4 regions of the Mycobacterium burgundiense genome follow, and region 1 is predicted to be linked to each of the others. Evidence: riboswitches for the same ligand, from Rfam matches in the RefSeq annotation. Region 1 holds a riboswitch; each other region holds the start of a gene.
The links. Region 1 has a riboswitch for cobalamin ahead of RCP80_RS20285 (ABC transporter substrate-binding protein). Riboswitches for the same ligand answer to the same signal wherever they lie in the genome.

Region 1 (7,592 bases):
CGGCTTGGCGGCCAGGTATTTCACCAAAGCTCGTCGTTGCCAGCCCCGCAACGCCTGGGTGCTGGGCGCTGCGTCAGCCCGCACCCTAGGACTCCTCTCTGGTCGAAGGGCAGTCTAGGGCAAGGGGTTCCGCCGACGCATATCGCCTGGCCGTGTCGCTCAGACGAAAAAGTTGTCGTTATCGATGAACCACTGCGTGCGTTCATCGTCGGTCAGCTCACCGAGCTGGGCCAGGCCCTCGAAGTAGTGCTCGCGCGGCGCGCCGGGAGCAAACAGCATGAGCATCGAGGCCGGGGTGTCCGACTCGTTCCGGAATCCGTGGATGCCGCCCGGCGGCACGTAGAGGAAGTCGTTGGGGTTGGCGGCCGTCCAGTCGGTGCCGTCGTAGATCTGCACTGAACCCGACAGCACGAAGAACGCCTCGGACATGGCGCGGTGATAGTGCGGTCCGGGCCCACCGCCGTTGGCGGCGATCTCGACGCGGAACAGGCCGTAGTCACCGTCGGTCTGCTGTTGGTTGGCCAAGTAGTGGTACTGCACCAGCCCGAACGACTCGTAGTCGGCGGGTTGGTCGGCTCGCCGGACCCAGGCGCTGACCTCGGGTTCGGCCTTGGTGTAGCGAGCCGGGGGATAGGGCGGCACGATCAGTGACATCGAGTCGGAGCATACGTGCTCCCAGGCCTGCCGCGCGCCCGTTGCCGTCGGCCCGTCGGGACGACAGCCGGCAGGGTTCCTCCCGGTCAATCCAGCCCGACGGCGACAATTGCTCGGCGGCCGACGCGACGCGGCATAGCTGGTGCAAATCTCCGGCCACGTTGGACGGCCTCCTGTCTTGCACTCTCCCTGGTCGAGTGCTAAGAATGCAGTTGGCACTCACGACTCGTGAGTGCTAGGTCGGGACGGTGAGGCGCGGGGCCGCACTGCGGAGCACACCCACGCCGTCCGTCGCGGGCACTGCACCCGACCAAAGAGAACGTGCATCCCCTATTCGGAGGAAACACTTCGCAATGGCCAAGACAATTGCGTATGACGAAGAGGCCCGCCGCGGCCTCGAGCGGGGCCTTAACGCCCTCGCCGACGCGGTAAAGGTGACGCTGGGGCCCAAGGGTCGCAACGTCGTCCTGGAGAAGAAGTGGGGCGCCCCCACGATCACCAACGATGGTGTGTCCATCGCCAAGGAGATCGAGCTGGAGGACCCGTACGAGAAGATCGGCGCCGAGCTGGTCAAGGAAGTTGCCAAGAAGACCGACGATGTTGCCGGCGACGGCACCACCACGGCCACCGTGCTGGCTCAGGCCCTGGTTCGCGAAGGCCTGCGTAACGTCGCGGCCGGCGCCAACCCGCTCGGCCTGAAGCGCGGCATCGAGAAGGCCGTCGAGACCGTCACCGAGAACCTGCTCAAGTCGGCCAAGGAGGTCGAGACCAAGGAGCAGATCGCCGCTACCGCTGGCATCTCCGCGGGCGACACCACCATCGGTGACCTGATCGCCGAGGCCATGGACAAGGTTGGCAACGAGGGTGTCATCACCGTCGAGGAGTCCAACACCTTCGGCCTGCAGCTGGAGCTCACCGAGGGTATGCGCTTCGACAAGGGCTACATCTCGGGTTACTTCGTGACCGACGCCGAGCGTCAGGAAGCCGTCCTGGAGGATCCCTACATCCTGCTGGTCAGCTCGAAGATCTCGACCGTCAAGGATCTGCTGCCGCTGCTGGAGAAGGTCATCCAGTCCGGCAAGCCGCTGCTGATCATCGCCGAGGACGTCGAGGGCGAAGCCCTGTCCACGCTGGTGGTCAACAAGATCCGCGGCACCTTCAAGTCCGTCGCCGTCAAGGCCCCGGGCTTCGGTGACCGCCGCAAGGCGATGCTGCAGGACATGGCGATCCTCACCGGTGGCCAGGTCGTCAGCGAAGAGGTCGGACTGTCGCTCGAGACCGCCGACATCGCGCTGCTGGGCCAGGCCCGCAAGATCGTCGTGACCAAGGACGAGACCACGATCGTCGAGGGCGCCGGGGATTCCGAGGCCATCGCCGGCCGCGTGTCTCAGATCCGTGCCGAGATCGAGAACAGCGACTCCGATTACGACCGCGAGAAGCTGCAGGAGCGCCTGGCCAAGCTGGCCGGCGGTGTTGCGGTGATCAAGGCCGGGGCTGCCACCGAGGTGGAGCTCAAGGAGCGCAAGCATCGCATCGAGGACGCGGTCCGCAACGCCAAGGCCGCCGTCGAGGAGGGCATCGTCGCCGGTGGTGGCGTGGCTCTGCTGCAGTCGGCTCCGGCGCTCGATGACCTCAAGCTCGAGGGCGACGAGGCCACTGGTGCCAACATCGTCAAGGTTGCGCTCGAGGCCCCGCTGAAGCAGATCGCCTTCAACGCCGGCCTGGAGCCGGGCGTTGTCGCCGAGAAGGTTCGCAACTCGAAGCCGGGCGTCGGCCTCAACGCCGCCACCGGCGAGTACGAGGACCTGCTCAAGGCCGGCGTCGCCGACCCGGTGAAGGTCACCCGCTCGGCGCTGCAGAACGCGGCGTCCATCGCGGCGCTGTTCCTCACCACCGAGGCCGTCGTCGCCGACAAGCCGGAGAAGGCGTCCGCACCCGCGGGCGACCCGACCGGTGGCATGGGCGGTATGGACTTCTAAGTCCAGCTCTATTTCGGGAAAGCCCGGCCTGCCTTGCAGGCCGGGCTTTTTCGTGTCCGTCGGGATCGAGCGGCCCATGCCCCCGCTGAACGCCGACGAACGCACCACGCTGGAGGCGCGCCACCGGAGTCCGGAGGGCGCCTAAAGTTCGCGCAGCGGTGTGGGTTTGAGCGCCAGGGTTGCCGCGACGCTGATCGACGCAGTGGTCACCAGATAGGCGCAGGCGATCCATGGGGACCCGCCCGCGGCGGCGATCAGCGCGGTCAGGATCATCGGCGTCAGGCCCGAGGAGTAGATCCCGGACAGCTGGTAGACCGTGGAGAGGCCGGTGTAGCGGATCCGCGCCGGGAACAGCGATGCGTACAACGTGCCCTGGGCCCCGTAGAACAGCGCGTGGATCACCCCGAACACCAGCAGCATGGCGACCGTGTAGAACGCCATGTTGCCGGTGCCGAACAACGCGAACACCGGGAAGACGGCGACGGCGTAGGCGGCGATACCGACGGTGTAGATCCGCTTGGGGCCAAATCGATCGGTCAGCAGGCCCGACACCGGCAGCAGCACCGCCATCAGCAGGGACGCCGCCGTCACGGCCACCAGCACGGGCACCTTCTCCAGACCCAATGTGCTTGTGGCGTAGGCGATCGCGAACACGCCCCAGGTGTTGAACGCCGCGCCCTCGCCCCAGCGCGACAGCATGCCCAGCGCGGTCGAGCGCAGCGCCGGCGGCCTGAACACCTCACGTAGCGGCACCGCGGCCCGGTCGCCGCTGTCGCGGACACGCTCGAAGGCCGGGGTCTCGGTGGCCCGCAACCGCACCACGACGCCGAAGATCACCAACACGATGCTGAACAGGAACGCGATCCGCCAGCCGTAGGTGAGGAACGCATCATCGGGCAGCACCACCTGCAGCAGCGCGAACACCCCGGTACCCAGCGCGAGCCCGAGCGCCAGGCCGACCTGCGGGATGCTGCCGAACAGCCCGCGCCGCCGCGGCGGTCCGTGTTCGACCGCGAGCAGCACCGCCCCCGCCCATTCGCCGCCGAGCGCGAAGCCCTGCACGATGCGCAACAGCAGCAACAGGATCGGGGCCAGCACGCCGATCTGGGCGGCGGTGGGCAGCACCCCCATCAGCGCGGTCGCGACGCCCATCAACACCATCGTCAGCGCCAGCGTCTTCTTCCGGCCGATCCGGTCGCCGATGTGGCCGAACACAAAGCCGCCGATGGGGCGGACGACGAAGCCGACGGCGAAGGTCGCGAACGACAGCATGGTCCCGACGAACGTCGACTGATCCGGGAAAAACGCGTGGTTGAACACCAGGCTGGCGGCGGTGGCGTAGAGGAAGAAGTCGTACCACTCGATGGTGGTGCCGACCAGGCTGGCCCACAGCGCCGTGCGGGCCTGCGGCGTGATCGCGGAGCCTTTGTCGTCGTCGGGCGCTATGGGTGCATCGATGAGTGTCACGTCATTTAGTAAGGCCACAGCGGTGGGGGACTGCGCCACGGTTGCACGCGCGGTGATTTGAACCCGCCGGGGTGGGATAGGCTCGCCGATACCCGGCGCCGCCGGGTCCGTGGTGTCCAGTGAAGTCCGGTACCAGTCCGGCGCTGTCCCGCAACTGTGACGCCGACGCATCCGCTCGCGTCGGACAAGCCAGGTCAGCTGAGCCGCGGTCAGTACTCTCCTCGGACGAAGGACTGGCTCTGTTGAACACCGCGCGTCGATTGACAACGTCCCTCGCCGCTCTGGCGGTCGGCCTGGTGGCCGCCTGCGGATCCGGAGCCGAGCCCGCGCAGACCGAACAGCCGGACAATCCGCAACGTGTGGTCTCGCTGAGTCCCTCGGCGACCGAGACGCTGTGGGCGATCGGCGCGGGCCCACAGGTGATCGCCGTGGACGGCGAATCGAACTATCCGGCCGATGCCCCGACCCAGCAGGACCTGTCCGGCTACACCCCGAACGTCGAGGCGATCGTGGCGTATCAGCCCGATTTGGTGATCACCGCCGATGCCCCGGATGACCTCGTCGCCGGCCTGGAGGCCGCGGGGATTGCGTTGCTGTCCCAGCCCGCTCCCACCACGGTCGACGACGCGTATGCCCAGATCGAGCAGATCGGCGCGGCGACCGGTCGCATCGGCGACGCCGCCGAACTGGTGTCCCACATGCGTCGGCAGATCGCCGAGGTCGTCGACAACACGCCGCCGGCCCAACTGCGCTACTACCACGAGCTGGACCCGACGCTGTTCACCGCGACCGGCGCATCGTTCATCGGGCAGCTCTACGGACTGTTCGGGCTGACCAACATCGCCGACGACAGCGACGCGGATGCCTACCCGCAGCTGTCCGAGGAATTCATCGTCGCGGCCGATCCGGAGTTGATCTTCCTGGCCGACGTGCAGTGCTGCGGCGTGACCGCCCGAACGGTGGCGGACCGCGCCGGCTGGGGCGAGGTGGCCGCCGTCCGCACGGGCAGCATCTATGAACTCGACGCCGACGTCGCGAGCCGCTGGGGTCCGCGCGTCGTCGACACCGTCGAGCGGATCGGCGCCGTGGTCGCTGAGGTCCAAGCTGTCCCGGCGCCCAACTGAGACCCGCCGCGCGTGGGTGGTGACCGCGGCGGTAATCGCCGTGGTCGGCGCCGCCGTGCTCGCGATCTTCGTCGGGCCGGCCAACCTGCCCGCACGGGGCGTGCTGCTCGCGCTGATCGACGGACTCCCCGGAGTCGACGTCGAGCACGGGCTCACCGTCGCCCAGCAGGCGGTGCTGTGGCAGATCCGGCTGCCGCGGGTGGTGCTCGGCGCCCTGGTGGGGGCCACGTTGGCCATCGCCGGTGCCGCCTATCAGGGGGTGTTCCGCAACCCGCTGGCCGATCCCTACCTGCTGGGGGTGTCCAGCGGTGCGGGCCTCGGCGCTACCGCAATGATCGTATTCGGCATGGCGGCAACCACTTTCGCGGTGCCCATTGCCGCGTTCGCCGGCGGGGTGCTGGCGGTGACCGCCACCTACCTGCTGGGCCGCGGGGTGGGCGGCGGCCGGACCGAGGTGGTCATCATCCTGGCCGGGGTTGCGGTGGCCGCGTTCGCCAACGCCGGTCAGACCTTCCTGCAGCAGCGTTACGACGACTCCATGCGCCAGGTGTACAGCTGGCTGCTGGGCCGGTTGAGCACCAACGGCTGGACCGAGGTGAGCGTGGCCCTGCCGTACGTGGTGGTGACGATCGTGGTGATCCTGTTGTTCGGCCGGATCCTCGACGTGATGGCCGTCGGCGACATCGAGGCGGCGAGCCTGGGGGTGGATCCGCGGCGCGTGCGGCTGCTGCTGGTCGCGGTGGCGACGCTGGGAACGGCCGCGGTGGTCAGTGTCAGTGGGTTGATCGGTTTCGTCGGCATCGTGGTGCCGCACGCGGTGCGGTTGTTGGTCGGGCCCGGCCATCGGCTGCTGCTGCCGTTGTCGGTGCTGTTCGGGGCGGCCTTCCTGATGCTGGCCGACGTGCTGGCGCGGTGGGTGCTGGCCCCGGCGGAGCTGCCCATCGGCGTGGTGACCGCGGCCATCGGAGCGCCGTTCTTCCTGATGGTCCTGCGCCGCAGCCGGAGCATGTCGTGACCGCCTCCGAACCGCAAGTGACCTGCACCGGCCTGACCGTCGTCCGGCGGGACAAGACGGTGCTCCAAGCGGTCGATCTGACGGTGGCCGGCGGTGAATGGGTCAGCGTGGTCGGGCCCAACGGGGCGGGCAAGACCACGCTGCTGCACGTGTTGGCCGGCCTGATCCCGGCGGGTTCCGAGGCGCGGCTGACGGGCACGGTGCGGGTCGCGGGACTGGACCCGCAGACGGTGCGGCGCCCGCAGATCGCCGCGGTGGTCGCCCTGATGCCGCAGCGGCCCACGGTGCCCGACGGGGTCAGCGTCACCGAACTGATCACCCTCGGACGGACCCCGCACATTCCTCGGTTCGGGATGCCGTCGGCCGCCGACCGGCAGGTGGTGCGCGACGCGATCGAGCGACTGGATCTGCACGACGTCGCCCATCGTCCGGTCACCGAACTCTCCGGCGGCGAACTGCAGCGGGTGGTGCTCGCCCGCGCGTTGGCCCAACAGCCCTCGGTGCTGATCCTGGACGAGCCGACCAGCGCCCTGGACGTAGGTCATCAACAGCAGGTGCTCGAGCTCGTCGAGCAGATGCGCGACGCGGACGGCCTCACCGTGGTGGCCGCGATGCACGATCTGACACTGGCCGGCCAGTACGCCGACCGGATGGTGATGCTGCAGGCGGGCCGGATCGTCGCCGATGGGACTCCGGCTGAAGTGCTTACCGCGCAACGGATTGCGCAGGTCTACCAGGCCAAGGTGACCGTTGTCGACCGTGACGGCGACATCGCGGTGCTGCCGGTGCGGGGCCGGCGGCGCTGATGGAACTGCTGCTGTTGGGCACCGGCAGCGCCGACGGCTGGCCCAGCCCGTTCTGCGACTGTCGTTCCTGTCGGTGGGCGCTGGCAGCGGGGGAGATTCGGGGACAGACCGCCGCACTGATCGACGACGCTCTGATGCTCGACTGCGGACCGGAGGCCCCGCGGGCCGCGCTGCGGCTGGGTCGCAACCTCGCCGGTGTGCGCCAAATCCTGTTCACCCACGGTCATTTCGACCATGTCGGACCCGCCGCGCTGGTCATGCGGCAGTGGGCGGGGCCCGCGCGGCCGCTCGAGGTGTTCGGGCCGCCGGAGGTGCTGGACCAGTGCCGCGACTGGATCGGGCCGGCCGATCCCATTGTCTTGCGTACGGTGCACGCCGGCGACGAGTTGACCTTGGCCGGCCCCCGGGGCGACTACACCGTGCGAGTGCTGGCCGCCGCGCACACGGGGGTCCGCAGCGGCGATGCCGCGGTGTTGTACGACGTATCCAGTTCGGGCGCAAGGTTATTGTGGGCCACCGACACCGGTCCACTGCCGGTCGAGACGTC
Region 2 (7,592 bases), 910 kb from region 1:
AGTTGCAGCAGGAGTGGACGTGGACCGAGAAGTACGCCACCCAACCCGAGATTCTTGCCTACATCAACTGGGTTGCCGACAAACTGGATCTGCGTTCCGGAATCACGTTCAACACCAAGGTCGCCTCGACGGTGCTCGACGAGGACACCTTGCGGTGGACGGTCAGCACCGACACCGGTGAGGTGATCACCACGCGATTCGTGGTCATGGCCACCGGCCCGCTCTCCTCGCCGCTGACTCCCGACATCCCGGGGCTGGACTCCTTCGGCGGCGAGGTCTATCACACCGCCCACTGGCCGCATGAGGGCGTGGACTTCACCGGCAAGCGGGTTGCGGTGATCGGGACTGGCTCCTCGGGGATTCAGTCCATTCCCGTGATCGCCAAGCAGGCCGCCGAACTGTATGTGTTCCAGCGCACCCCGAATTACAGTGTCCCGGCGGGGAACCGGACGCTGACGGCCGAGGAGATCGCGCACGCCAAGGACACCTACGACGAGCGGCGACGGATGTCCTGGCGCAGCGGCGGCGGATCTCCGCACGTGGCGCACCCGAAGCTGACCATGGAGGTCACCCCGGAGGAACGGCAGGCGGCGTTCGAAAAGCGGTGGAGCCTGGGCGGAGTGCTGTTCTCCAAGACGTTCTCCGACCAGATGATCAACCTCGAGGCCAACGAAGAGGCCCGCAGGTTCTATGAGCAGAAGGTCCGCGCGGTCATCGACGACCCGGAGGTCGCCGACCTGCTGATCCCCGATGACCACCCGATCGGCACCAAGCGAATTTGCACCGACACCAACTACTTTCAGACCTTCAACCGCCCGAACGTGTCCCTGGTCAGCGTCCGCAAGACTCCGATCGAGTCGATCGACGAGTCGGGCATCGCGACCGCGGCGGCGCATTACGACGTCGACGCCCTGGTGCTGGCCACCGGGTTCGACGCGATGACCGGCACCCTGGCCAAGATCGACATCGTCGGTCGAGACGGACAGCGACTCGTCGAGGATTGGGCCGACGGGCCGCGCACCTACCTGGGCCTCGGTGTCGACGGCTTCCCCAACCTGTTCCTGGTGTCGGGCCCCGGGGCGCCCGCGGTGTTGGCCAACATGGTCCTGCACGCCGAGGCCCACATCAACTGGATCGCCGATGCCATCGCCCATCTCGACCAGCACGACCTCGCCGCCATCGAGGCGACCCCGGACGCGGTGGACAACTGGATCGCCGAGTGCAATCGCCGCGCCGAGGGCACGCTGTTCCCGCGGGCGAACTCGTGGTACATGGGCGCCAACGTGCCCGGAAAGCCGCGCGTGTTCCTGCTTTTCATCGGCGGGTTCGCCGCCTACCTCGACATCTGCGCGGAAGTGGCGGGTGCTGGCTACAAGGGATTCGATCTGCTCAAGCAGGTCTAGGACATCGCTGAATAGGCTGCCGGGCTGTCTCCGGACGGCCTCTCGACCAGATGCCGTCATCTTCGGGTGACGGATATCCACAGGTGACCGGCGAGGGGCCCGTGCGCGGTCCATGCTGTGGATGGACGTCAGCAGACGATGACGGGCCACGATCGAGGAGCCTCGTGGAGAGCAGCGAAACCAACGCATCCTTGCGCTGGCCAGCCGCGCGAAACATCACACGCATCGCAAGGCCGGGCCTAGATGCTGAGCACCTCACGTGCACGATCGATTTCGTCGGGATCGGCGGTCGTCGGGATGAGCCGTAGCTCGTCGAGACCCGCGGCGCGCGCCCCGTCCACGGCGGCGAGGAGAGTCAGCCTCGGTCCCGCGCCAGGAACGACAGCACCGTCCGCTCGAACGCGGCCTTGGCCTCGATCATCACCCAGTGTCCGCAGTTGGGGAACACGTGGAATTCCGCGTTGGGAATCGTGCGCATCGGGATCAATGCCATGTCCAGCGGGCTTACGCGGTCGTCGCGACCCCAGGTGAGCAGCGTCGGGACGGTGAGTTTGTGCATGGTCGCCCACGGCATCGGAAAGTCGGCCTTGCGCATCATGTCCATCATCGCGGCGAAGGCGGCCTTGCCGTACAACCGGCGCGCGGCCGCCAGGGTCTCGGGCTCGGTGGCCAACGCCCAGCGTTCCTCGATGAGTTGCTCGGTCACCAGCGCCGGGTCGTAGACCATCGAATGCAGCCAGTCGATCAGCCGCTCCCGCGTGGGGTTCTCGGTGAACTCCTGCAGCAGCCGGATGCCCTCGCTGGGGCCGGGACTGAAGATGTTGGTGCCGATCCCGCCGATGGTGACGAGTTTGCCGACCCGCTCGGGGTGATTGATCGCGAAGTTGATGCCGACGCCGCCGCCCATTGAGTTGCCGATGATGTCCGCGCGCTCCAGTTGCAGGGCATCGGTGAAATGCACCATGGCGGCCTGCGCGTCCACCACCGGGTGACCCCCGAAGTCGTCGCTCACGCCGTAACCGGGGAATTCCAAGATCAGGCAGCGGAAGTGTGCGGCGAACACGGCGAGGTTGCCGCGGAAGTTGCGCCACCCCGTCACGCCCGGGCCCGAACCGTGCAGCAGCAGCAGCGGCGGGCCGTCGCCGGCCTCGTGATACCGAAGCACGCCCGCGGGGGTCGTTACCTCGCGCAAGGTCTGGTCATGGTCGTAGGTCTGCGTCGTCACCGTGCTGACCCTAAGTGGTGCGACGGTCCGTTGGGCCCGGTCTGCGCCGCGTGGGTGCCGGCGCGGCGGCCGCTGAAGATGCAGTCGGAGATCGACAGGCCGCTGACATAGCTGTTGGAACAGATGCCGACCGCGTTGCGGCCGGCGGCGTACAGTCCCGACACCACCCCACCGTCGCGGTGCACGACCTCGCCGGTGCTCTCGTCGACGACCAAGCCGCCGAGCGTCAGCCCCGGAATGGGGTAGAACGTCGACGAGTCGGCGGAGATGTTGATCGAATAGAACGGTCCCGTTCGCATCGGCGGGCACAGTTCGGCTACCTTGCGGCCCGGATCACCGGCACCACTGTCGATTCCACGCCGGTACTCGTCGAATGTCCGTCGCAGCCCCGCCGGGTCGATGCCGTTCTTCCGCGCGATCGCCTCGATTGTGGCGGCCTTCTTGTGCCCGACTGTGAAGAGGTAGATCAGCTGCAGGCGCTGGAACAGTTGAGTCTGCTCGCCGATCTGTGCACGGACCTTCTTCCAGGTCGGTGCGTCGTATATCGCCCACCCACAGCCGCTGAACTCGCGCATCATGACGTTGCCATGGGTCGCGCCGTAGAGGTCCTCGTTGGCGATCCGCCGACCGTCCGCGCCGACCGTCAGCCCCTCCAGGAACGCGCTGGGCGGCGCCAGGAAGCGCCACGCGGTGACATTGCCCATCTTGTCGGTCTTGCCGCCGGCGGACAGGCCGAGGGCGATCCCGGTGCCGTCGTCGCCGGGGGTGCCCAGCGGCGAGATCTTCATGAACTGCGGTGCGAACTCCTGCATCCACGGGCGGTTGTAGATGAAGCCACCGGCCGCCAGCACCACCGCGCCGGCGTGGGCTTCATGCTCCACCGCGGCCTCGGACCAGATCCGCTCAGCCCGGGCGACCACGCCCTTGACCAGGCCAGGCATCCAGGTGCCCACCTTGCCGGTAAGTCTGGTCAGCCTCGAGTACCGCTGTGCAGCGCGATGATTGGGATCCACCGCGTGATAGCGGACACCGGTGACGCGGCCTTGGTCGTCCTTGATCAGATCGTGTACCCGTGCCAGCGGGACGACGTCGACGCCCTTGGTCTTGGCGGAGCGGCTCAGGTGCTCGAACATGACCTTGCCCGAACTCATGCCGGGGGCCACGACGCGGTGGCCGCGCGGCGCCGGACGCGTGTGCCGGCTGTGGGGGTAGGCCTTTTCGTTGCCGGAGTAGTAGAGGTAGAAGTCGTCGGTGGGGTAGGAGGTCTTGTACGACGACACCGGGCCGCCGCGGAACGGCACCCCCTGGGCCTTGAGCCACTCGATCATCGTCGGGCTCTGCTCACAGAACCGGGTGAGGGTGTCGTCGCTGACGGCATCACCGACCTCGGCCCGCAGGTAGGCGCGCATGTCCTCGACGGTGTCCGCATAGCCGCCGGCCTGTTGCTCGGCCGTGCCGGCGCCCGCGTAGACGATGCCGCCGGACAACGCGGTGGCGCCGCCGCCATAACCGCGGTCCAGGACCAGTACCCGCGCGCCGTGATCGGCGGCCTCGATCGCGGCGGCGGCACCGGCCGCGCCGAAACCCACCACGATGACGTCGTATTCACCGGCTGCGTGCATTGATCCGATGGTGGTGTCCGGGGCGGCGCTGCGCCAGAGCACCTCCCGCTCAGTGGCGAACGTCCCGCCGCAGGACAGCGCGCTCGGTCAGCGGGCAGTCGCCGCACTTGGTCCGGTCCCGGGTGCGGTACCACAGGCAACAGGTACTCCGACGGGCGCCGCCGACCGGCGCGGAAACCATCTTGTTGCGCAACGGAGCCCTGGACAGCAGCGCAGTCGCCAGCGGCGTGACCCGATCGTCGGACCGGCCCGCGGCAACCCTGCGCGCGCCCGAGGACAACGCCGAGGCCGCGTTCCCCCACAGCAATCCATCGGCAACCCGGGCAACCCCGCGCAATGCCGCGTGGAAACCAGTGAACTGATCACTGAGAATCGAGTACGCCATGACCTCGACCACCTCATCGAATTCCATCGAGCTGCCCTCCCAACCCCGGAAGTCGTTGAGAGCCAAATCTACTGACCCAGAGGGATTGACGACGTAGCCAAGACCGCGCAGGTCGATCACCACGCCGCCGCGTTGCCAGGCGCCCAAGACCAGCGACCAACACCGTGCGGCGAAGCCGTACTGCAGCGTGGACGCGGTGACCCGATCCTCGTCAGAGCCGACGCGGTCCCCGATCGCACCGAGAAGCGATCGCAGTTGGCTCGGCTCGCACAACTGCTGACGGGACAACGCGGCGGTCCCGGGATCGAGGTACAGCGGATAGGGCGGGCCGAACCTGGCCACGTCCGCAACCGCGGCCCGCACCCGCTCGGGATCGGCCCGCGGTGCAACGCGGTGCGGTAGGCCGAGAGGCATCCGTGGGCAGGCGTGCGCGTACATGAGCGATCTCCGTTCCGGGGTCTCCACGCCCCGCCATTGCGGTCCGCGGCGGCGCAGTGTCCTGACTCCCGGATCATCACTCGCCCCGACCTTCCAGCCCGAAGGCCGTGGTCACGCATGGGGTCCGCTCCCCGGTCACAGTGGCGGGACCGTGCCGGATTCACACCGACTTCCTGGCCCCGTCGCGGGTATACCGCGCCTAGCGTAGCCGCTCATGCGGATAGGCCTCGGCCCGGTTCTGAAACGACAAGATGGCGGGGTTCAGTACCACGCCGTCGCGAATCTCGATGGCGCGCGCAATCGTCGGGGACTCGTCCCACGCGGCCGGACCGTCGAGGACAGTTTCGAGGTGCGGTAACAGCGCCTCGCTGATTTCCCAGGTCGCCGAGCTCCACAGATACGACGGACTGTGGTCGACGGCGTAATAAAGTACGCCCCTGGGCAATTCGACCACCGGATCGTCGAAGGTGGTCGGCCGGGCCCAACTGAAACCCATGCCGGCATCACACGAGACGTCGACGATGAGGCTGCCCGGGGCGAACTTCGTCAATTCGTCTTCGGTGACGAATACCAACGGCGAGGTGGGATCCTGCAGCACACAGTTGACGACGATGTCGCTGTCGGACAGGAACTCGGCCACCGCCACCGGCCCGTCGGGCATCTCCACCCAGGTCCGAGTGGGGTCGTCCTCGTCCTGCCCCATCTGGAAGATCTGGGTGGAGTGGATCGGGGATGCGACGGCGGCCACCTCTCGGTTGGTCAGCACGCGCACCTCGTCGACGCCGTGGGCGTTCAGGGCGGTGATCGCCCCGCGAGCCGTCGCGCCGAAGCCGATCACCGCCGCACTCAACCGGCGCCCGTAACTGCCGGTGACCCCCGCGAGCTGCATCGCGTGCAGCACCGAGCAGTACCCGGCCAACTCGTTGTTCTTGTGAAAGACGTGCACACCGAAGCCGCCGTCGCTGCGCCAATGGTTCATGGCCTCGAACGCGATCAACGTCAATCGTCGATCGATGGCAACCTGGGTCAGCGCGGTGTCTTGCACACAATGCGGCCAGCCCCAAACAACCTGTCCGTCTTTCATTTCCACGAGGTCTTCGGCCTGCACCTTGGGGAGCAGGACGACATCGCAGTCCGCGATCAGCTGTGCCCGAGTCCTGATTCCGCCGACGGATTCGGCCAGCATTTCGTCAGTGGCGCCGAAGCCGGCGCCGTAGCCGTGCTCAACGAAGACACGGTGCTGGATACCGGCGTCGATGCGGCTGAAATGCGCCGGATGAATCGGCAATCGGCGCTCATTCGGCTTACGCGAATGAGCCAGGACGCCTAGCGAAAGCTGTGGCCGGTCAGCGCTTCTTGCCATTGATGAGGGAGTCGGTGGCCGACGACTGGGCCTGGGCGGCCTTGGCGTGCTTGGCGGCGCGTTTTTCTTTCAGGCTTTTGCCGGACTTTTTGGCCATGGCTTGACGAGGAGACTTATCAGACATGCTGGCCCCTTGAATTATGGGGTCCTGGGTGGTCCCGATTCCTCGACCATACCCCGTGGTGGGGATCAGCAGGGGGCGGCGGGAAACAATTTTCCCTGGCATGCCGTGAAATTGGACGGTGTCGGACCGGCGGTTATTCCTCCACGATCACTGGATCGCCGACCTTGACCGTGTCGTAGTACCACTCGGCGGCCGCGGGAATCAGGCCGATGCAGCCGTGGCTGGTGTTCTCGAGACCCATCGAGGGGACGGCCCACGGCGCCGAATGCACGAAGATGCCCCGCCAGGTGATACGCACGGCATGGTCCACCTCCTGCAGATAGCCCTCGGTCTCGGTGATGGGAACCCCGACGCTGCTGGAGTCCATGAGCACCGTCCGGTTCTTCTCCAACACCGTGTACTTGCCCACGGGCGTCGGATACTTTTCGCGTCCCATCGAGGCCAGCAGCACCCCCTCCTCGCCGGCGTGCGGCAGGTGGTGTGGTGCGGGTAGCCGCACCGGCGGCCCCGCCGGGTCGCCGTCGATGGTCACCGTGAACGTGTGTTTGGACAGGCTGGCGACCCCGAGCACCTTCGGGCCCGTCACGAACTGGGTGCGCTTGCCGCCCACCGCCAGTTTCACGGTGCTGTTCGCGGGCCAGTACTGGTCTGGAACCCATTGCACGACGTTGCTTTCCAACCACTCGAAGTGGCCCGTCATAGCCGGGGTGGCGGTGATCCGCAGGGCACGCTCCGCACTTGCCCGGTTTGCCACAGGTCCGTTGAATGTCACGACTACCGGGTGGGCCACGCCAACGGGTTCGTCGCCGATCGGCTGAATCGACTCGATCGTCGAGTCCAGCGGTCGCACGACCGCAGTCGTTTCGACCCTAGCCGTCGGCGAAGCCACAGTGGCGGCGACCACGACCGCCGCGAAAGCAAAACGAACTACCGCTCGCATGTACCCGACCTCTTGAGATGAACAACACCATGTATACGCACCCATCCTAGGTGCTTGTCGTCAACGAATGTGGTTGCAACCATTGACATTTA
Region 3 (7,592 bases), 840 kb from region 1:
GATTATCGAAGGCTTCCGGTGGTAGATAGAAGAAATCATCGATCCTGGCGGCATCGAACGCTTGCCCCATGGCCATTGAATTTCCGGTCATCGCCGCCATCTGATCGTAGATCCCCGACATCGTCGAGTAACTGGAGAGCAGCAGTTCACGATTTGTCTCTTGGCTGGTGATCTGGCCGGGCATCAGTTCTACCAGTTGCGGTTGAATTGCATTCAATTTCTCGAGGGCTTCACCGACGCTTTTCAGCTGCCCGCTCATCCGGTCGACACCGTCCAGAGCCTCGAAGGCGGACCTTGCCGCAGAGCAGGACGGCAGATTGTAACAATGCGGCTCCCAATAGAAGTAATTGCGGATAGGTCTCAAAAAGTCGTCGAGATTCGCCATATTGTCCCGGATCTCGCTCAAAGTGGCGGTCATTTCCTGAAAGCTTTCCGCCTGGTCATGCGTAGTAGCTGCCAGTTCTTGTTGCAACGTGTATTGATGTTTCAACACGTCGATGGATTTCGTGAGCTCGTCGGCCTGTTTCAGCATGTCGTCGGCGCGTTGCCGTTGATAGGTGAGGTTCATGACCTGTCCGGTGTTCTGCAGGCTGATCTGGAAAGGGATCGAGCTGTGGTCGATCGGCGTGCCGAGCGGCCGGGTGATGGACTGGACCTGGGCGACACCGGGAACGCGGAAGACCTCCCTGGCAATCCTTTCCAGGATCAGCATGTCAGCCGGGTTGCGCAGATCGTGATCGGCTTCGACCAGCAGTAGCTCGGGATGAAGCCGGGCCGAAGGGAAGTGGCGCTCGGCGGCGGCGTACCCGATGTTTGCCGGAGCGCTGGCAGGAATGTAGTGCCGGACATCGTAACTCGTCTCATAACCCGGCAGTGCCAGCAAGCCGATGACGGAGACCGTGCCCGTCACCGTCAGGATCGGTCCCGGCCAGCGCGCAACGGCGGTACCGATCCGCCGCCATCCGCGTGTCCGCATGGTGTGTCTCGGTTCGAAAAGGCCCAGCCGACTGCCGACGGTAAGGACGGCAGGGATCAACGTGAGCGCAGCCACCAGCGCCACCAGGACAGCTATCGTGACGGGACTGCCGAGACTGTTGAAATAGGGCAACCGGGTAAAGCTGAGACAGTAGACCGCGCCGGCAATGGTCAATCCCGAACCCAGGACAACGTGCGCGGTGCCGTGAAACATCGTGTGATAGGCCGTCGTTCGATCCTCGCCGGCCCCACGCGATTCTTGATATCGGCCGATGAAAAATATCGCGTAATCGGTCCCGGCCGCAATGACGAGCAAGGTGAGCAGGTTGGTCGCGTACACCGAAAGCCCGATGATTCCGGAATCGGCCAGCAGCGCGACAATTCCCCGGGCCGCGGCCAGTTGCACAAAAACCATGACCAACACCAGGGCCATGGTGGCCACCGAACGATAGACAAAGAACAACATCACCGCGATCACGAGGAGAGTGATCATCGTGACCTTGACGGTGCCCTTGCTGCCGGCACCGAACTGATCCGCGAGCAGTGGTCCCGCGCCCGTGACATAGGCGCGAACCCCGTTCGGCGGCGGCGTAGCTGCCACGATGTCGCGGACCGCAGCGACGGATTCGTTCGACAACGCCTCGCCCTGGTTGCCCGCCAGATAGACCTGGAGGTAGGCAGCCTTGCCGTCGGTGCTCTGTACGCCCGCCGCTGTCAGCGGGTCGCCCCAGAAGTTCTGGACATGCTCCACGTGTTCGGTGTCCTCGGCCAGCTGCTGGACCAGGGTGTCGTAGTAGCGGTGCGCGTCCTCGCGCAGCGGCTCGTCACCCTCCAGGACGATCATGGCCGCATTGTCGGAATCGAATTCGTGGAACGCCTCGCCGATCCGTTTCATCGCCTGCATCGACGGCGCATCCCCGGGGCTCATCGCCACGTTGTGTTGCTTTGCAACCTCTTCCAATCTCGGCACGACGGCATTGGTGATGGCGGCCAGACCCACCCAGAACAACAGGATCAGCACCGCCAACCGGCGGATGGTCCCCGAGAGGCCGACCCCAGCACCGTACCCGGCACTCATGCGGACTTATCCAGGCAGAAGGTATAGGCGTTCACCTTGTTGACGGTCCTCTCGTCTTTGACAACGCCGTTGACGGTGATGCGGCAGCCGATCACGTCGCGGTCGCCCTGCGCCACCAGGTTTGCCAAGACCGCCGGCTGTGTGGTCGTGATCGTGTGGGCCCACGGCAGAGTCGTCTCGCGGACCTCGCGCGGTGCGGTATCGGCGTCGAGGTAGTTGATTGTCGCGACCGTGCCCGGAGGTCCGAAAACCTCGAGGATCACGTGTTTTGGGTGGAAAGGGACGATGTCATTCGAGGTGACGTTGGCGGGCGAGGCGTCGCTGTGCGTTCCGAAGACTCCCTGAAGTCGATACACACTGAATCCCGAGACCGCCGCGACCACCACGACCACCAGCAGCATCCAGCCTCGTCTGAGTAGGCTCGCTGCCGAAATATCGCTCATCCGCGCGCCTTTCGCGGGCAACGGCGAGACGCCGCCGCAGGGCTGGGCGGCGGGACCAGAACGGGACGTGTGGGAGACGACCGTTCGTTGCGGTGCTGCATCGCACTCACTCTGCCCCTGCGGCGAATACAATCTCAACCATGATGAATTCTGTTTCGCGCCGGGGACGCAGGCCTGGAAACCCGGACACGCGCAGGCAGATTCTCGATGCCGCCCGACGCCGCTTCCTCGAGGACGGGTATCAGACGGCCACCATGCGATCGATAGCGATGGATGCCGGCGTTGACCTTGCCCTGGTCAGCTACTATTTCGGCTCCAAGAAGGGATTGTTGGGCGCTACCCTGGCCCTGGCCACCAATCCGACCGTCATCCTCGGTCGTGCCGCAGAGGGGGATCCCGCCCTGTTTCCCCAGCGTGCGCTGCGCTCCTTACTGCACCTTTGGGAAGATCCCGACAGTGGTGCACCGCTGCGCGTATTGGTGGCCGGCGCAGCCCACGACGTGGTGGTGGCCAACCTCCTCAAGGAGATGGTCGAAGTCGAACTGATCGACCTGATCGCAGCGCGCATCGGCGGGGCGAACGCCCGTAAGCGCGCCGCGATGTTCTGTGCTCAGATCGCCGGCCTGATCGTGACCCGCTACATCCTGCGCCTCGAACCGCTTGCCTCGATGAGCTCTGATGAATTAATCCAGCTGTACAGCCCGCCGCTGCGACTGGCACTCGGAACGTGAACCGCTGCGCGGGCTGGGACCCGTTGCAACCCGATCAGGACTGCGCGGCGCGGACCTGCTTGGCGGCATCCACCATGTTGCGCAGCGAGGCCACGACCTCCTCCTGGTGGCGCGTCTTGAGCCCGCAGTCCGGATTCACCCACAGCCGTTCGGGTCCCACGGCGGCCAGCGCCAGCCGCAGCGCCGCGGCGATCTCCGCGGTGCCCGGCACGCGCGGTGAGTGGATGTCGTAGACGCCGGGGCCGATGCTGTTGGAGAAGCCGGCGCCGTTGAGGTCGCCGACGATCTCCATGTGGGACCGGGCGGCCTCCACCGACGTCACGTCGGCGTCCAGGTCGGCGATCGCGCCGATCACCTCGCCGAATTCCGAATAGCACAGGTGGGTGTGGATCTGGGTGGCGTCGTTGACCCCGGACGTCGAGAGCCGGAACGCGCCGACCGCCCAGTTGAGGTAGTCGTCTTTGTCCTTGCGGCGCAACGGAAGCAGCTCCCGCAGCGCCGGCTCGTCGACCTGGATGATCGCGATGCCCGCGTGCTGCAGGTCCACGGTCTCATCGCGGATCGCCAGCGCGACCTGGTTGGCGGTGTCGGCCAGCGGTTGGTCGTCGCGGACGAACGACCACGCCAGGATCGTCACCGGCCCGGTGAGCATCCCCTTGACGGGTTTCCCGGTCAGCGACTGCGCGTAGGTGATCCACTCGACGGTCATCGGTTTCTGCCGGACCACATCGCCGAACAGGATCGGCGGGCGGACGCAGCGGCTGCCATAGGACTGCACCCAGCCGTTCTGGCTGGCGAAGAATCCATCGAGTTGCTCGGCGAAGTACTGCACCATGTCGTTGCGTTCCGGCTCGCCGTGCACCAACACGTCCAGGCCCAGTTCCTCCTGCAGCCGGATCACCTCGGCGACTTCGGCCTTCATCTTCGCCACGTAGCCGGCGTGGTCGATCGCACCGGATCGCAGCGCGGCGCGCGCCTGGCGGATCTCGACCGTCTGCGGGTACGAGCCGATGGTCGTGGTGGGCAGGGCGGGCAGCTTGAGCCGGGCGTCCTGGCTTGTGCGGCGCTCGGCGGCCGGGCCGCGGCCGAAGCCGGCGGCCAGGATGGAATCCAGCCGCGCCCGCACCGCTGCCACGTGCAGACGCGGGTCGGCCGTGCGGGTGGCGAGCGCGGCGTTGGACGCCTCGATCGCCTCGGCCACCGCGTCGCGGCCGTCGCGCAGCGCGCGCGCCAGCGTGACGACCTCGGTCACCTTCTCCGCCCCGAAGGCCAGCCGGCTGCGCAGGGCGTCGTCGAGTTCGGTCTCGGGAGCCAGCGAGTACGGCACGTGCAGCGTCGAACACGACGTAGCAACCGCCACCGCGGCGGCCGAGCCCAGCAGTGCGGCCAGCTTGCCCAGCGCCGCTTCCAGGTCCGCGCGCCAGATGTTGCGGCCGTCGACCACGCCGGCGACCAGCAGCTTGTCGGCCAGTTCGGGGACCGCCGCAACGGCCTGCTCGCTGCCGGACACCAAATCCAGGCCGATGGCCTCGACCGCGGTGCGGGCCAACGCGGGCAGCGCCCCGTTGGGGGCGCCGAAGTAGGTGGCGACGAAGATCGCGGGGCGCTGGTGGCTGTCGCCGAGAAACTGGTAGGCCCGCTCGGCCAGCTGTGCGGCGTCGTCCACCGCATCGGTGACCAGGATGGGTTCGTCGATCTGAACCCATTCGGCGCCGGCGTCGGCGAGGCGGCCCAGCAGGTCACGGTAGAGCGGTAACAGCTCATCGAGGCGCCCGAGCGGCGCACCCGCACCGTCGACCGCCTTGCTCAAAGCCAGGAAGGTGATCGGGCCGACCAGCACCGGGCGAGCCGGAATTCCCTGTGCACGAGCGTCATCGAGTTCCGCGAGCACCTTGTCGGGATGCAGGCGGAACGAGGTCTCGGGACCGATCTCCGGCACGATGTAGTGGTAGTTGGTGTCGAACCACTTCGTCATCTCCAGCGGCACCACCTCATCGGTGCCCCGGGCGGCGGCGAAGTACCGGTCCAGCTCGTCGGGGATCGCGGCGACCCGCGGTGGCAGCGCGCCCAGCATGACGGCGGTGTCCAGGACGTGGTCATACAGCGAGAACGTGTTGACCGGGATCGAATCCAGGCCGGCCTCGGCCAGCGCCGACCAGGTCCGCCGCCGCAGCTCGGCGGCCACCGATTCCAGTTCGGCACGGTCGGTTCGGCCGGCCCAATAGCGCTCGACGGCACGTTTGAGTTCGCGGTTGGGGCCGATCCTGGGGGAGCCCAGAGTGGTTGTGGTGAAAGGGGTTGACTGCGTGCGAGACACTGCGACGTCCTTCTACTACGACGGGATGCCCATCGCCTACAGGCGTCGTGCCGCGGAGTCGACGACCACGCATGCCCGACGCCCATTCCACGAGGCGGTGTGCGGCCGGACGCGGCGCGTCCAGCGCAACCGGCAGGTCTTCGGACTCGCGGGCGCGTACCGGGATCCGGCACTCCTACTGACCGTCGCTTCCCGGCCCGGTGGCCAGTGCTGGTGACGGCGTTCGTTCCTGCATACCGCTGCGGGACAGTCCCGGATTCTCACCGGGTTCCCTCTCGCGCCACGCACCCGGGGGCGCACGACACTCGATGCCACCGTCACGCGGGCGCGGCGATGGCAGACCAGCTGCGGGTTCCACCGTACCCGCACGTCGCGGGCCTGCGGGTGCAAGCCGACATCCCGCCGGCGCTTCTCCGTATAGTCGGGAGCAACGAGTATTTCAGCAGTCGGGCAGTTTTCAGGAGGAAATGTGGCGGGCCGTCCATTGCACACCCTCGAGGTGGTGCGCACCGAGTGGATCACACCGCATATGGTTCGGGTGATATTGGGCGGAAAGGGATTTGATGCCTTCACCCCGAAGGACGCCACCGATTCCTATCTGAAGATCGCCTTCGTGCCGGTCGGCGTCGACGTGGCGGCGCTCGAAAGGCCGCTGACGCTGGACAGTTTCGGGCCCGAGCAACGACCCGTGGTCCGCACCTACACGGTGCGGAGGGTCGATCCGGTGGCCCGGGAACTGACCATCGACTTCGTCGTGCACGGCGATCAGGGCGTCGCCGGGCCGTGGGCGGCGGGCGCACAACCCGGTGACCCGCTGTACCTGACCGATCCCAACGGCGGGTTTTCGCCGGATCCGGCCGCCGACTGGTACCTGTTCGCCGGCGACGAGGCCGGGACCCCGGCCATCAGCACCGCGTTGGAGGCGCTGCCCTCGGACGCGGTCGGCTACGCCTTCATCGAAATCGCGGATCAGGCCGACGAACTGGAACTGTCGGTCCCCGACGGTGTCAGGCTCACCTGGGTATACCGCGGTGGTCGGGCCGATCTGGTCTCCGATGACCAGGCCGGCGACCGGGCGCCACTGATCGAGGCGGTCAAGGCCGCGCCGTGGCTGCCCGGGCAGGTGCAGGTCTTCATCCACGGCGAGGCCCAGGCGGTGATGCACAACCTGCGGGCCTACATTCGCAAGGAACGCGAGGTGCCGGCCAAGTGGGCGTCCTCGATCTCCGGGTACTGGCGCCGCGGCCGCACCGAGGAGACCTTCCGCCAGTGGAAACGCGAACTCGCCGAGGCCGAAGCGGCCAAACCGGCCTAGCATCTGCGACGGTAGTTCCATGTCCGCGAGCCTCGAGGTGGTCCTGGCCGAGTTCGCCGAGCACCTCACGCTGGAAAAGGGCCGCTCGGCCCACACCCGACGGGCCTACCTGGGCGATCTGCGCTCGCTGTTCGATTTCGTCGGCGCCCGCGACCCCGACGCGGACCTCGCGGCGCTGACGCTGCCGGTGCTGAGGTCCTGGCTGGCCGCGCAGGCCGCGGCCGGCGCGGCCCGCACCACGGTGGGCCGGCGCACCTCGGCGGTGAAGGCGTTCACGGCCTGGGCCACCCGCCGTGGCCTGCTCGCCGTGGACCCCGCCGCGCGCCTGCAGGTGCCCAAGGCGCGCCGGACCCTGCCCGCGGTGCTTCGCCAGGACCAGGCGCTGGATGCCATGGCCGCGGCCAAATCCGGTGCAGTTCAAGGTGATCCGCTGGCACTGCGCGACCGGCTCATTGTGGAGCTGCTGTATGCCACCGGCATTCGCGTCAGCGAGCTGTGTGGCCTGGATGTCGACGACGTCGACGTGGACCGGCGCGTGCTGCGCGTCCTGGGCAAGGGCAACAAGCAACGCACCGTGCCGTTCGGCGAACCGGCGGCCGAGGCGCTGCGATGCTGGCTGGCCGACGGTCGTCCCGAGCTGGCCACGCCGGATTCGGGACCGCCGCTGCTACTGGGCGCGCGGGGGCGCCGGATCGATCCCCGGCAGGCCCGCACCGTCGTGCACGAGACCGTC
Region 4 (7,592 bases), 2.6 Mb from region 1:
GTCGTCGCGGAGCGGCCGAGCACCAGAACGACACCCTGGTCGGGCCGCTCGGCCGACTCGCCAGCGACTCCGAGCGAGGGGGTGGAATCCGTTTGAGCGCCTCCACCGCAGCCGCGACGCGGCCCCGGGGCGCGCTCGGCCTGATGTTCGACCGGGTGTTCGGGACGCTGTTCTGGGGCAAGGTCCTCTCCGTTGTCGGAGTCTGGACGCACGGCATCGTCGCCGCGATCGTGATGTACGACGCCACGGGTTCGGCGCTGATGGTCGGTCTGGTCGGCGTGGTGCAGTTCGCCCCGCAGCTGATCCTGAGCCCCATCACCGGAAAGTGGGCCGACCTGGGCAATCCGGGCCGGCAGATCCTGCTCGGCCGGGTGTTCTGCGTGGCAGGTTCGGCCTCGATCGCGGTGTGGTTCGCGATCACTCCGGACTTGGAGAGCGGCCGTGCCGCGGCCGCGATCCTGCTCGGGACGCTGCTGGTGGGCATCGGCTTCGTGATCGGCGGCCCGGCCATGCAGTCGATTGTGCCCAGCCTGATCCGCCCGGGTGAGCTGTCCACCGCGATGGCGCTCAACAGCATCCCGATGACCGTCGGCCGGGTGGCCGGGCCCGCGGTCGGAGCGTACTTCGCGGCGCACCTGGGGGCCTCGGCGGCGTTCGCGTTCAGCGCCAGCCTGCACTTGATCTTCGCGATTTTTCTTGTCCTGATTCGCTTTCCGGCCCCGCCCGTGCGGCGCCCGAACACCGATTACCGGGTGCGCGCGGCGCTGCGCTACGTCTGGCGCGACCGGCCACTGCTGCTGGCACTGCTGGCGGTGGCCACGGTCGGATTCGCCGCGGACCCGTCGATCACCCTGACCCCGGTGATGGCCGATGCGCTCGGCGGCGGGGCCCAGCTGGTCGGCACCCTGTCGGCGGCCTTCGGCATCGGCGCGGCCGTCAGCATGGTCGTGTTGGCGGTCCTGCGCGGCCGGGTGGTTTCGGCGTGGGTGTCCTCGATCGGGCTGGGCCTGCTCGGGGCGGGATCGGCGCTGCTGGCCGTCGGCAGCGGCACCACCGCGGCGGTGGCCGGGTTCGCGGTGGCCGGTCTGGGCTTCGGGTGGGCGATGACGGGATTGAGCACCGTCGTGCAGGAGCGCGCGCCCGATGAGTTGCGCGGCCGGATCATGGCGTTGTGGCTGGTGGGCTTCCTGGGCTCCCGACCGTTTGCGGCGGCGATCCTGGGCGGCGCCGCGGACTGGCTCAGTGTGCAGGTCGCGTTCGTCATCGCCGCTGCTGCCGTGGGAGCCGTGGCGGTGTTGGCCCGGCCCAGCACGCTGGCGGGCCCGATGCCGGCCCGAAACGACGAAACTCGGCCGGTTCGACGAGCGGTGTAGTTCCGCGAGGAGGAGGCCGGGCGACGACGAGATCGGCCGGTTCGACGAGCGGTGTAGTTCCGCGAGGAAGAGGCCGGGCAAAGAAGAAATCGGGCCGCATGCGACCCGATCTCGGTGAACTGTGCGCCGTCAGGGTTTCGAACCCCGGACCCGCTGATTAAGAGTCAGCTGCTCTACCAACTGAGCTAACGGCGCGTTTGGTGCGTGAGCGACAATAACAGGCGAAACCGCGCGACACGAAATCACCACCCCCGGTCGGTATGCTCGGGGAAGCGACGGCGTGGTCGCGAGGGGCCTCAGTTGCCCTTAGACTATTGCCAAGATTTCGTGTGATCCCCGGTTGTGAGGTGTGCGTAAGTATGTGGCAGGTCCGTTCTGTGGCCCGTCCGCGTGGTTTTCGGTCCTGGTTGGCGGTCCTGCTGCTGATCCCGGCCGTCATCCTGGGAGTCAGCGCGTGTGGTGCCACCACCGATTCCGCGTCCGAACAGCGCATCGCCGACAAGGGCACCCCGTTCGGCGACCTGTTGGTGCCGCGGGTAACCGCCTCGTTCAGCGACGGGGCGGTCGGCGTCCCGGTCGACAAGCCCGTGACCATCACCGCCTCGGCCGGTGTGCTCGACTCCGTGGTGATGACCAACGAGAGCGGCACCGTGGTGGCCGGTAAGTTGAGCTCCGACGGTTTGACCTGGGAGACCGCCGAGCCGCTCGGCTTCAACAAGACCTACACCGTCAACGCGCGCTCGCTGGGACTCGGTGGTGTGACCACCCGTCAGCTCAGCTTCGAGACGCACTCGCCCGAGAACCAGACGATGCCCTACCTGATGCCCAACGACGGGCAGACCGTGGGCGTGGGACAGCCGATCGCAATCCGGTTCGACGAGAACATCCCGAACCGGGTGGCCGCCGAGCGGGCCATCAAGGTCACCACGAAGCCGGCCGTCGACGGCGCCTTCTATTGGCTCAACAACCGTGAAGTCCGTTGGCGCCCAGCCCAATACTGGAAGCCCGGCACCACCGTGGAGGTGGCGGTCAACACCTACGGCGTCGACCTCGGTGACGGTCTGTTCGGCCAGGGCAACGCCAACTCGACGTTCACGATCGGCGACGAGGTCATTTCCACCGTCGACGACAACACCAAGACGTTGACCGTCCGGGTCAACGGCGAGGTGGTCAAGACCATGCCCATCTCGATGGGAAAGAACTCGACCCCGACACCCAACGGGGTGTACATCATCGGTGACCGCTACGAGGAGTTGGTGATGGATTCCTCGACGTACGGGGTCCCGGTCAACTCGCCGAATGGCTATCGCACCGAGGTCGACTTCGCGACCCAGATGTCCTACAGCGGCATCTACGTCCACGGGGCACCGTGGTCGGTGGGCAGCCAGGGCTACGACAACGTCAGCCACGGCTGCATCAACGTGACCACCAGCAACGCGCAGTGGTTCTACAACAACAGCAAGCGCGGCGACATCGTCGAGGTGGTCAACAGCGTTGGCTCCACGCTGCCCGGCACGGACGGACTGGGCGACTGGAACATCCCGTGGAAGCAGTGGCAGGCGGGTAACTCCAGCGCGTGATCGGGACGCTCAACACCCGCGGTTGACCCGCCGCGACACCAACCCACGCCACCGGGCGCGCGGGTTACCGGTACTTCGACGCGCGCTCGTGGCGTGTTGCATCAGCCGGGGCAAGCTACGCTGACCCCGGAATCAACGGCAAGGAAAAGTGCATATGGTCAGGAAATTGTCCGATTTGGCGATACTCGCCGAGCTGGAGCCGATTGCGGAGAGCAATCTCAACCGGCATCTGTCGGTGACCACGGACTGGAATCCACACGACTATGTGCCATGGGATCGTGGCCGCGGCTACGCGGGCGCAGGCGGCAAGGCGTGGTCCGAGGAGGAGTCGCAACTCAGTGCGGTCGCCCAGGCCGCGATGATCACCAACCTCCTCACCGAGGACAACCTGCCGTCCTACCACCGTCAGGCCGGCGCGTACTTCTCGCTGGATGACGCCTGGGGTACCTGGGTGGGTCGGTGGACCGCCGAGGAGAACCGGCACGGCATCGTGCTGCGGGACTACCTGCTGGTGGCCCGCGGTGTCGACCCGGTAGCGCTGGAGCGGGCCCGCATGGAGCACGTCACGAACGGCTTCGGGCCCACCGCCGAGGAGGAGGAGCGCCACAAGACGGACTTCCTGCTGTCCATCGCCTACGTGACGTTCCAGGAGCTCGCCACCCGCGTCAGTCACCGCAACACGGGCAGGGTGTGCAACGACCCGGTCGCCGATCGGCTGCTGCAGCGGGTCGCGGCCGACGAAAACCTCCACATGATTTTCTATCGGAACATGTGCGCCGCGGCCATCGACCTGGTCCCCGATCAGGCCCTGGAGGCCGTTGCGAGCGTCGTGGAGAACTTCCGGATGCCCGGCCAGGGCATGCCGAACTTCCGCCGCAACGGCGTGATGATGGCCAAGCACGGCATCTACGACCCGCGCCAGCATCTCGACGACGTGGTCAAGCCCGTGCTGCGGCAGTGGCGGATCTTCGAACGCACAGACTTCTCGGCCGAGGGTGAACAACGCCGGGAGCAGCTCGCGGCCCACCTCGAAGACCTGCAGCGGCAGGTGTTCAAGTTCGAGGAACAGCGCGACCGGTTGCTCGCCCGTGAGGCGCGGAAGCTGGAAGCCCAAGCCGTCTAACGGTTTCGCGGCATCGGCGTATATCGGCCGCCGAGAGCCGCATGTCATACTTCTCCAGATAGGCGATGACGATGTAGGAAGCCGGTGCGAATCCGGCGCGGTCCCGCCACTGTCATCGGGGAGCGACCCTCAACCGCCACGGCTGCGAGCCGGAAGGCGAGGCGAGCTGTGATCCGAGAGCCAGGACACTCGCGTCGTCGCATCCTGCTACCCGGGGCGGTGCACCCCGAGAAAGCCGATGAGCGCCAGTGTCATCCGATACCTGGTGCGGTCGATGACCGCGCCCATCTACATGTCCTCGCCGCCCGAAGTCTGGTCGGCGCTGTTGTCCGCGGGGCCGGGGCCGGGTCCATTGCTGGCCGCCGGCGGCGCGTGGAGCGCCTTGAGCGCCGAATACGCCGAGGCCGCAACTGAGCTGACAACGGTGCTGTCCGACGCCCATGCCGGCGCGTGGGAAGGGCCGAGCGCCACCGCGTACGTCGGTGCGCATGCCCCGTTTGTGACGTGGCTGCTGCAGCAGAATGCCGAGAGCGCGCTACGCGCGACGCAGCACGAAACTGCCGCCGCGGCGTACAGCACCGCGCTGGCCGTGATGCCGACGCTGGGGGAGTTGGCCGCCAACCATGCCACCCGCGCGGCTTTGGTGAGCACCAACTTCTTCGGCATCAACACCATCGCGATAGCCCTGAACGAGGCCGACTACGTGCGGATGTGGGTGCAGGCCGCCACGGCGATGGCCACCTACGACGGCGTCGCGACGTCGGCACTGGCGGCCTCACCGGAAAGCGTTGCGGCACCGCAGATTCTGCGATCTATCCCGGTGACATCCGCGCGTTCATCGGCGCTGGCCGCTTCCGAACCGCCGCCCGACAAGCAGAACGAATATCTGGATTGGTTCGATCAGATCGGGTATTCCGACTTTTACAACGAGGTTCTGGATCCGCTGATCCAAGGGCTGTACAACGATCCGTTCTTCGCCGACTTGTTTGCCGGCATCGATCCGTACCTGCCTTGGACCGGTAATCCGCTGAGCTTCTTCAGCCCCTACAACCTCGCCTTCGCGCTCGGCTATCCGATGGACATCTCGCAATACGCGCTCTACCTGTCCCAAACCGCCAGCTTCGTCGCGGCGGACATCGGCCTGGCCTTCGCCTCGGGCAATCCGACGGCCATCGCCTACACGCTGCTCTTCGGTGCCGGGGCCATGTTCGTCGCGATCACCACCGATACCATCGCGCTGCTCAAGACGACGCTGCCGCAGGTGCTGCTCGCGGTCCTGCCGGCGCTGCTGCCGATCGTGGCCGCGGCAATGGCCACCGCACCGTTTGCCGCCGGCGGCCTGCTGGGCGCGGCCGCCCTTTCGGGGCTGGAGAACGCCGTACCTGCGGTACCCGCCTCTCCTCCCGTACCCCCGCCCACCGCCCTGGTGCCGACTTCCAGCCCAGCCTCTACGCCGGCGTCGTCACCCACCTCGACCCCGGCTCCGTCGGCTCCGGCACCCGCGCCTACCACCGCCACCGGGGCCCCGCCGCCCACAGCCTCACCGCCGACGCTGGGGAACATGGCCGCCTTCGGTTACCTCGTCGGCGGTGTGGCCGCCGACGCCCGAAACAAGACCAGCACCAGGGCTCGTCGGAAGACCGCCGAACCCGGGGACGACGAACTCCCGGACGAAGCGGCGGCGGCCGACGAAGACCAGCAGCGTCGGGCCCACACCCACCAGCTCGGCCGGGGCTACGAGTACCTCGACCCCGAATCCGGAGCGACGCCGTCGGAACGCGGCGCCGGTCCGATGGGATTGGGCGGTACCACGCCGCGCAAGACCGGCGCCCAGCCCGCCGGGTTGACGGCGCTGGCCGCCGACTCGTTCGGCACCACCGCGATGACGCCCCTGCTGCCGAGCACCTGGGGCGACCAACGCGGCTGACGCGGCACGCCGGTAGCTGAAAGAACACTGCCCCGCCTGCGGCTTGCAGGCGGGGCAGTGCTCATCTCGGGGTGGCTGACGGGGCTCGAACCCGCGACTTCCAGGATCACAACCTGGTGCTCTACCAGCTGAACTACAGCCACCATTGCGGCCCGGTCGGGACGAACCCGGTCAGGCAGCGTGGTCGATCTTAGCCGGTCGGATCCGCTGTCGCCGAATCGGTTTCCCTTGGCGGCCCCAGTTCGGCCGCAATTGCCGCGATATCGCTGGTAGACGGACCGGGCTGGGGCACGAACGCGGTGCTGCGGTAGTACTTCAGCTCCCGAATCGACTCGTGGATGTCGGCCAGCGCGCGGTGCGCCAGACCCTTCTCCGGCTGGCCGAAGTAGATCCGCGGGTACCAGCGTCGGCACAGTTCCTTGATGGAGCTGACGTCGATCATCCGGTAGTGCAGGTAGTCGTCGAGGGCGGGCATGTCCCGGGCGATGAAGCCGCGGTCGGTGGCAATCGAGTTGCCGCACAGCGGAGCCGTCTTGGCCTGCTTCACATGCTGTTTGATGTAGTCGAGGACCATCTTCTCGGCGGTGGCCAGATCGACGGTGGAGGCCCTGACCTCGTCGATCAGTCCGGACCTGGTGTGCATCTGGGTGACGATGTCGATCATCCCGGTCAGCGCATCCTCATCGGTGTGGATCACCACATCGAGGCCGTCGCCGAGCACGTTGAGCTCGGCGTCGGTGATCAGCACGGCAATCTCGATGAGCCGATCCGACTGCAGATTCAGCCCCGTCATCTCGCAATCGATCCACACCAATTCGTCACGCACAGCGAACAACGATAGGCCCACAGCGCCGCGCGGCTGCGACGTGGACCCCTGACAGGCCGTCCGGGGCCGTGGTTCGCCAAGTAGTGTCGTGGGTTGCTGGGCCCGGATAAGTGGCGAGAGGATTTCGGCTGTGAGCACCCCACCGACCGGTTCGACGAGCGGCGTAGTTCCGCGAGGAAGTGCGATGACCCCCGCGCAACACATTGCCGGGGGCTATGCCGTCGACGGCGCGGCTCTCGAACTGGGCTCGGTGATCGTCGACGGCACCGTCGACCCGAAGGCGCGGGTCCGGATCCCGCTGGCGACGCTGAACCGGCACGGCCTGGTCGCCGGCGCCACCGGCACCGGCAAGACCAAATCGCTGCAGGTGATGGCCGAGCAGCTGTCGGCCGCCGGGGTGCCGGTGCTGATGGCCGACGTCAAGGGCGACCTGTCCGGGCTGTCCCGGCCGGGTGCGACGGGGGAGAAGGTGACCCAGCGCGCCGCCGACACGGGCGACGACTGGACACCGACGCAGTTCCCGGTGGAGTTTCTGTCGCTGGGCACCTCCGGCATCGGGGTGCCCATCCGTGCCACCATCACCAGCTTCGGTCCCATCTTGTTGTCAAAGGTGTTGGGCCTGAACCAAACCCAGGAATCGACGCTGGGCTTGATCTTTCACTGGGCCGACCAGAAGGGTTTGCCGCTGCTGGACCTCAAGGATCTGCGTGCGGTCATCCAGTACCTGACCGGCGACGAGGGCAAGGCCGAGCGCAAGGCGCTG

Region 2: another riboswitch for cobalamin. It lies ahead of RCP80_RS24505 ((2Fe-2S)-binding protein); the one in region 1 lies ahead of RCP80_RS20285 (ABC transporter substrate-binding protein).
Region 3: another riboswitch for cobalamin. It lies ahead of metE (5-methyltetrahydropteroyltriglutamate--homocysteine S-methyltransferase); the one in region 1 lies ahead of RCP80_RS20285 (ABC transporter substrate-binding protein).
Region 4: another riboswitch for cobalamin. It lies ahead of RCP80_RS07790 (PPE family protein); the one in region 1 lies ahead of RCP80_RS20285 (ABC transporter substrate-binding protein).

What each region holds. Positions count from the first base shown of each region.
Region 1 is NZ_OY726397.1:4,248,719-4,256,310, reverse strand. It holds gene RCP80_RS20305 (DEAD/DEAH box helicase) at 1-84, opposite strand, end outside; gene RCP80_RS20300 (cupin domain-containing protein) at 160-654, opposite strand; gene groL (chaperonin GroEL) at 1,008-2,633, shown strand; gene RCP80_RS20290 (MFS transporter) at 2,775-4,091, opposite strand; cobalamin riboswitch at 4,177-4,317, shown strand; gene RCP80_RS20285 (ABC transporter substrate-binding protein) at 4,361-5,224, shown strand; gene RCP80_RS20280 (FecCD family ABC transporter permease) at 5,241-6,239, shown strand; gene RCP80_RS20275 (ABC transporter ATP-binding protein) at 6,236-7,045, shown strand; gene RCP80_RS20270 (MBL fold metallo-hydrolase) at 7,045-7,592, shown strand, end outside.
Region 2 is NZ_OY726397.1:5,154,214-5,161,805, reverse strand. It holds gene RCP80_RS24520 (flavin-containing monooxygenase) at 1-1,403, shown strand, start outside; gene RCP80_RS24515 (alpha/beta fold hydrolase) at 1,759-2,628, opposite strand; gene RCP80_RS24510 (FAD-binding protein) at 2,625-4,250, opposite strand; gene RCP80_RS24505 ((2Fe-2S)-binding protein) at 4,300-5,073, opposite strand; cobalamin riboswitch at 5,128-5,249, opposite strand; gene RCP80_RS24500 (N(5)-(carboxyethyl)ornithine synthase) at 5,273-6,436, opposite strand; gene RCP80_RS24495 (hypothetical protein) at 6,420-6,560, opposite strand; gene RCP80_RS24490 (L,D-transpeptidase) at 6,694-7,500, opposite strand.
Region 3 is NZ_OY726397.1:3,404,766-3,412,357, reverse strand. It holds gene RCP80_RS16015 (MMPL/RND family transporter) at 1-2,053, opposite strand, end outside; gene RCP80_RS16010 (MmpS family transport accessory protein) at 2,050-2,496, opposite strand; gene RCP80_RS16005 (TetR/AcrR family transcriptional regulator) at 2,637-3,227, shown strand; gene metE (5-methyltetrahydropteroyltriglutamate--homocysteine S-methyltransferase) at 3,262-5,544, opposite strand; cobalamin riboswitch at 5,679-5,818, opposite strand; gene RCP80_RS15995 (siderophore-interacting protein) at 6,014-6,859, shown strand; gene RCP80_RS15990 (tyrosine recombinase XerC) at 6,879-7,592, shown strand, end outside.
Region 4 is NZ_OY726397.1:1,634,733-1,642,324, forward strand. It holds gene RCP80_RS07770 (MFS transporter) at 93-1,373, shown strand; tRNA gene RCP80_RS07775 (tRNA-Lys) at 1,496-1,568, opposite strand; gene RCP80_RS07780 (L,D-transpeptidase) at 1,733-2,953, shown strand; gene RCP80_RS07785 (acyl-ACP desaturase) at 3,108-4,076, shown strand; cobalamin riboswitch at 4,127-4,268, shown strand; gene RCP80_RS07790 (PPE family protein) at 4,351-6,003, shown strand; tRNA gene RCP80_RS07795 (tRNA-His) at 6,074-6,146, opposite strand; gene orn (oligoribonuclease) at 6,194-6,829, opposite strand; gene RCP80_RS07805 (helicase HerA-like domain-containing protein) at 7,014-7,592, shown strand, end outside.